3 regions of the Ruminiclostridium josui JCM 17888 genome follow, and region 1 is predicted to be linked to each of the others. Evidence: a T-box and tRNA genes for the amino acid it is inferred to sense, from the RefSeq annotation. Region 1 holds a T-box; the other regions hold tRNA genes.
The links. The T-box of region 1 lies ahead of leuS (leucine--tRNA ligase). A T-box ahead of a tRNA ligase gene usually reads a tRNA of that ligase, here a tRNA-Leu.
Positions count from the first base shown of each region.

Region 2: it has a tRNA-Leu gene. The T-box ahead of leuS (leucine--tRNA ligase) is inferred to sense a tRNA for this amino acid. The anticodon was not compared.
Region 3: it has a tRNA-Leu gene. The T-box ahead of leuS (leucine--tRNA ligase) is inferred to sense a tRNA for this amino acid. The anticodon was not compared.

Region 1 is NZ_JAGE01000001.1:1,744,411-1,746,618, forward strand. It holds gene K412_RS0108195 (glycosyltransferase family 2 protein) at 1-697, shown strand, start outside; gene K412_RS0108200 (DUF2304 domain-containing protein) at 721-1,065, shown strand; T-box leader at 1,129-1,333, shown strand; gene leuS (leucine--tRNA ligase) at 1,398-2,208, shown strand, end outside.
Region 2 is NZ_JAGE01000001.1:110,547-112,754, reverse strand. It holds gene K412_RS0100540 (patatin-like phospholipase family protein) at 1-795, shown strand, start outside; tRNA gene K412_RS0100535 (tRNA-Leu) at 1,004-1,086, opposite strand; gene K412_RS0100530 (YesL family protein) at 1,311-2,201, shown strand.
Region 3 is NZ_JAGE01000001.1:180,370-182,577, forward strand. It holds gene K412_RS0100845 (helix-turn-helix domain-containing protein) at 1-336, opposite strand, end outside; gene K412_RS0100850 (hypothetical protein) at 363-578, opposite strand; tRNA gene K412_RS0100855 (tRNA-Leu) at 1,035-1,121, opposite strand; gene K412_RS0100860 (ABC transporter substrate-binding protein) at 1,210-1,746, opposite strand; gene K412_RS0100865 (DUF6115 domain-containing protein) at 1,795-2,208, opposite strand, start outside.

The sequences.
Region 1 (2,208 bases):
AATAATACCTGCTTACAATGAACAGGATAATATTCTTGATGTCATAAATGATATAGAGCAAAACGCTGCAGGATACCATTACGTGGTTATAAATGACGGTTCATCAGACAAAACAGATTTAATGTTGCAGGAAAATCACATTCCCCATATAAATCTTCCATTTAACATAGGTATAGGTGGAGCCGTACAAACTGGCTACAAATATGCATATGAAAAAGGCTACGACATTGTTGTACAGTTTGACGGTGACGGTCAGCACAAAGCATCTTACATCCCTGAAATGATAAATATTCTAGAAAAAGGTACCGCAGACATGGTTATTGGCTCTAGATTTTTGGACAAAAGGGGGTACCAGTCTACTTTTATAAGAAGATTGGGAATAAAGTACTTTCGTTTTTTAATATGGCTATTATCAGGGTCAAGAGTGACGGACTCAACTTCTGGTTTCAGAGCCTGCAACAGAAAAATTATTGATTTGTTTTCAAAACGCTACCCACAGGACTATCCTGAGCCTGAATCCATAATGATTTTAAAACAGAATAAACTAAAAATAGTGGAAGTGCCTGTAGAAATGAGGAAAAGGACCCGAGGGAATTCTTCAATAAACAGGTCTCTATCCGTTTACTATATGGTCAAAGTTACATTGGCTATAATTTTAAGTCGCATGAGACCGCGTATAAGACGGTTTTCCAATTAAATTTTTTTACGGAAGGTAAAAATATGAACGTACGATTACAGATAAGTATTCTTCTTATAGGATTTATTTTGCTTACAACAATTCTTAAAATGGTTCAGAAAACCAAATTGGAACTCAAGTACAGTATTCTTTGGATTGTATCTTCTGTAATGTTTATAATAATTGCTGCTTTCCCTGCTATCACTGATTGGTTTGCAAGCCTTATAGGAATAATCGAACCTGCAAATGCAGTATTTCTTGTACTTATTTTATTTGAGCTAGGTATAAACCTTAACCTTACCATAACTATCTCCAAACAAACCAACAAGGTTAAAAATATGGCACAGTACATTGCCTTGATGGAGAACCAAAACCGTGAAAAAAGTTGAAATAATCGAACTATTATGATAAGCTAATATAGATTGTACTGTAAATTATTTATTTAATTACTTATTAAAGTTATGAAGCGGAGTAGTAAAGGAAAATTTAGTCACTAAAGAGAGCTGCATATTGGGTGAAATTGTAGCTGATTACGTTCTTTGAACTCGCCGTGGAGCTGCTGATATAAAAATTCAGCCGTAGGTCTTTCGTTACAGGACTTTTGAGTGAGCCTCCAAGGCTAACAAGAGTGGTACCGCGGATTAACCCGTCTCTTTTACTAAGAGACGGGTTTTTATAAGTTATTGATATCGATATTAAATAATATAAAGGAGTTGATAAAATGCCATACTCAGCAGATATAGATAGGAAGTGGCAAAGTAAATGGGCAGAGACAGATATCTACAAGTTCAATCCCGAAAACACCGACAAAAAACTATACTGTCTGGAAATGTTTTCATACCCATCAGGCGCCAACCTTCATGTAGGACATTGGTACAATTACGGTTTGACTGATTCCTGGGCCAGAATGAAAAGAATGCAGGGTTACAATGTGTTCCACCCAATGGGATTTGATGCTTTCGGACTTCCTGCGGAAAATTACGCAATTAAAACAGGTATTCATCCACAAGACTCTACTCTTAAAAATATAGAGACTATGGAAGGTCAGCTCAAGGAAATGGGTGCTACCTTTGATTGGAATTATGAAATAAAAACCTGTATGCCCGACTATTATAAATGGACACAGTGGTTGTTCCTTCAATTGTATAAGTCAGGCCTTGCATATAGAAAAAATGCACCTGTTAACTGGTGCCCCAAGTGTAACACAGTTCTCGCAAATGAACAGGTCGTTGACGGATGCTGTGAAAGATGTGATACAGAAGTAACAAAGCGTGACCTTACTCAATGGTTCTTTAAAATTACCGCTTACGCACAGGAACTTCTGGACAAGCTGGATACCATTGACTGGCCTGAAAAAACAAAAAAGATTCAGACAAACTGGATAGGACGTTCAGAAGGTGCTGAGATATCTTTTAAAATCGCCGACACAGACATTGAGTTCCAAGTGTTTACCACCAGAGCCGATACTCTTTATGGCGTAACATATGTTGTTTTGGCGCCTGAAAATCCTATAGTTGAAAAAATAACAAAAC
Region 2 (2,208 bases), 1.6 Mb from region 1:
CTTTATGCCGACTTTGGAGTATTTACAGGAAATGAAATCAGAAACTTTTTTGATAAATGGATTACTATGGCGAGGGTGAGAATCGAAAACCCCGATATGTTTAGAAATGCCAGTATATCCGATTTATCTCGTATTTACGATAAAAGTAAGTCATCTATTGAATTTAACAGACAATATATGAACACTTCTATCGGTGATTTGGGTGAGTTGACTAAAATAAAGCTTGCATTTACAGGTACTAATATGTTGGATATGAAAAGTTATACCTTTTCCAGCTTTGATGATATGACAAATAAAATATCCGCCGCAGATATTGTCCGTATTTCAATGAGTATTCCATTTGCATATAAACCTATAATAATTGAACCCGAAGACCTGCAATACATCTTTAAAAGTTCAGACTGGAAAAAATACAGAGTATTAGAAGGAATATGGGTAGACGGAGGTCTTACTAACAATATTCCCATAAATGCTTTCAAAGAGTTTTCAAACAGCTCTTCCAGGCCAAATACTTTTGGCCTCAGGCTCAATACAGATGAGAAAACACCGATATTAAACATTTTAGATTTTATAAAACAATATATGAGCCTTCTTGGAGGTACCGGAGAGGCGCATATGTCAGGAACACAGTCTTTTTATGATAACTGTATTCAGCTAGACGCAAGTCCACTCAAACTTTTTAGCTTCACACCAGACCCCAAAGATTTTGATAAGGTCAATGCCAAATCTTACATGGATGTGGTAAAGTATTTTGAGTGCCAGAACGTATGTAATCCTGTCTGTGAGTTTTATTAAAACTCCATAATCCCATAAAGCAGAATTACGGTTATATTCAAGCTTTGAAGGAAGCATTGGTGAACGTGCAAGCTGAAGATTTCTCAAACTCACAAATCTCACTAGAGAACTATGAAGGAAACCATTCAATTCGTTCAATCAATTAAATGTTACAATAGCCTAAGAACGCCAAAAAACTCGCTAAAACAGCGAGTTTTTGAACAAATTTTGGTGCGGACGGTGGGACTTGAACCCACACGGTCTCCCATACGCCCCTCAAACGTACGCGTCTGCCAGTTCCGCCACGACCGCATCTATAAAATTTCTATGTTTTCGCTGTCGCATTCCGCATCAGCAAGTATGATTATACTAGCTACTATTCAGGTTGTCAATACAATATTTCAAAAAAATTTATTAAATTATATTACCATAAGATAATGTAAATTAATTATTTATTTTATTTAAAATGTGTTGAAGTGAAATGCAACGACTGGTAAAATACTATTTAATGACACAAACAAAAAGGAGAGTTATACGTGGGTTTATTTAGTGGAAATTACAATAAGCCGGGGCCAGGGGTTGATAAAGATGCACCTCCAAAACCGCGATTTTTTATATTTTTTGAGGTATTAAAAAGGAAATTTTGGCATCTTATAAAAGTTAATTTGCTGTATGTACTTTGCAATATACCCGCTTTGCTGCTGGCATTTGTTGTTTCTTCTGTTTATCTGCAGAAAATCAGTATAGATAATGTAGCAAGTGATTTATATATCAGGTTTTTTCTTGCAATCATTATGATTTTTTTATCAGTAGTAACAATTGGACCCGTACAAGCAGGTTTTACCTATATTATGAGAAATTATTCTAGAGAAGAACATGCATTTATATGGTGGGATTTTAAAGATAATTTTATTAAGAACTTTAAGCAAGGTATGATAATTACAGTAATTGATTTTGTTGTTATGTATATTTTGGGTATAGCATTGAATTTCTATCTCAGCACCCCAGGAATACTTTCAACAGTAGCATCAGCTGTTGTATTTCTATCTATAATTATATATTGTATTATGCATTTGTATTTATATCCAATGTTGGTAACAGTAAAATTAAGTATAAAAAATCTATATAAAAATGCATTTATATTTTCTATTATAAGGCTATTGCCAAATATACTGTTTCTAGTTTTAAACATTTTAATAGCATATGCAACCTTCTATAATCCAATTATTGGAATGGTTTTATATTTATTTATTATTCCTAGCTTCATTGGACTTATGAATAATTTCTTTGTTAATCCTACTATAAAGAAATATGTTGTAGAACCTATGCAGCCTACAGTAGAAGATGATGAAGACGAAGAAGAAGATTCAGATGATGACAGCGATGAAGGTTTCTACAAAAAAGAGTTACCTGAAGATAAAGAATAAAATAATT
Region 3 (2,208 bases), 1.6 Mb from region 1:
GCAACATGGGGATTCTTTTGAAATATTTCTAAGTTCAGTTGCAATCTGATACGCTATTAATTCAGTAATGGCTATCAGTTCAGTTTTTATTGGATGTCCGGCAATAAAAAGTGCCAAACACCCCGATAATTTTCCTTTATAGTTTATTGGAGTAGAATAGCAATACCATTTTCTCAAAAAATCACAGTAATGATGATGGGGTAATATATAAACAGACTTTTCCAAACTTATAGCTAGATTAACCGCATTTGTACCACTTATACCTTCTTGAAACGACATTCCAGGCTGTATCAAAAATTTATCAGCATCCTTTTTCATCCCTTTGCTCATTTTCATGCTTAATAAAATACCTTCTCCATTAGTTAATATAAAAAAAGAAAGTCATCATTAATCATGTCTCTAATATTTTTAATACATCTTTTAAAAATTAATATAAACTCCTTACTGTCATTTAATATTTGCTGTAGGTAATTGGAGTTCATATCAATACCAGTTGGTGTGGCTTTAGTTGATAGACCCGAATCGATACATTTTTTCCATGAAAATAAAATTTCATCAAACGGTTGTAAATACTCCATAGTAATCCTCCTAAATAAAATTTGTAGCCAAGTATGTATTTATATAAAACGAAACCTTATACAGTCTTTTAGGGATAGTGATAAAAAGGTTTTGCTACCACTAAAAGTGACAAGGTTTCGGAACAAATTATATCATAAATTTGTTAATTTTCTTATTCATTCAATAAAAAGTAATTATTGTTACTAATTAGTCGATAAGATAGTTTTATGGGAGTACATTCCATCTCTAAGAATACATTGTAGCTTTTTGATTCTAGGTATTTGATGCAGAATTGTAAGAGGGGTTGAAGACATAAAGTATAATTGTGCAAGTAAATAGAAAGCCAATCACCTTTGAAGCAATTGGCTCTGTAAATGAAAATTCCAGTTTACTAATCTACCCCAATATTGACATAGAACCACTATTATAAACAACAAAAAAATACCAAACGTCTTAACCGCTTGGTATCTCTCATATGGTGCCGAAGGTCGGACTCGAACCGACATGGTATCGCTACCGCTGGATTTTGAGTCCAGTGCGTCTGCCAATTTCACCACTTCGGCATACATAACATCTGCTGCTTGTATATATTAACACAGAAAATAAAATAACGCAATACTAAAATACAAAAAACTAATAATTTTTAACGTGTTATTTAATACCGCATATTTTCTTTACAAGGTATTCTACATCTTCATTTTTCTTAAACTTATATGTTCCCGAAATAATTTTTCTGGTTGCCTTGTAAGTATGAATAGTATTGGTAAAATCTTTTTCGTTTGCTATGATTCCTTTATTAAGAAGTTGTTTCATTACATCGCTTGATGTATGACCATCTTCTATATTAATAACGATATTTCGTTCATTAGTATCTGTACTTGTGTTGTCCTTATTTGCAGTGCTTGTTTTTTCTGCAGCCTCATTTGAAGCCGGAGAAACAGTACTTACTCCCGGTGACTTTTCACTTGTTGTATCAGCAGCTGTACTATCTGTGGCTTCAGAATTATCTTTATCTAGTATTCTAACAGGTTCTATCAAGCCATAGGTCTTAGCACGGCTGATTATCTCTTCCTTGGTTAATTCCTTTTGTGTTTCTGTCCCGCTGGAATAAATCATACCAACTATTGCGGTTATAATCATTCCGATGCCGATTCCCAACAAAATACTTTTCTCGTGCACTTTTCTCATCTGTATACTCCTACTATGCAAATATCACTTCAAAATTGTAAAATTACACTATTTACTGCCGCTTAAACCACGTATAAGTCCAATTTCACCTTTTCCTATCTTCATTTTCTCTGCAATTTCATCATTACTTAAGCCCTGCTCAATTAATTGCAGTACTTGCTTTCTTCTGCTGTTAAGTACCAATTTTGAAGGCTTCTCATTTTCTTCTTTTGTATCAACTATTTCATTGGTTGAATCGTTTTGCTGTTTTTTACCGCTTTGCATATTCTTGTAGCTCTGGATATTTGATAACTTTTGAATATCCTGATTGATTTGCTGATTAATTTTATCCACTTCAGTTGAAAGCTCCTGGTCTAAAACAACCGGCTCCTCAATTTGTGTTTGCTCTTGAATTTTGCTAACAGACTTTTCTTCTGCTTTGTCTTGGTTATCCATTTCTTTAACTTTTTTGAAAAATTCCTG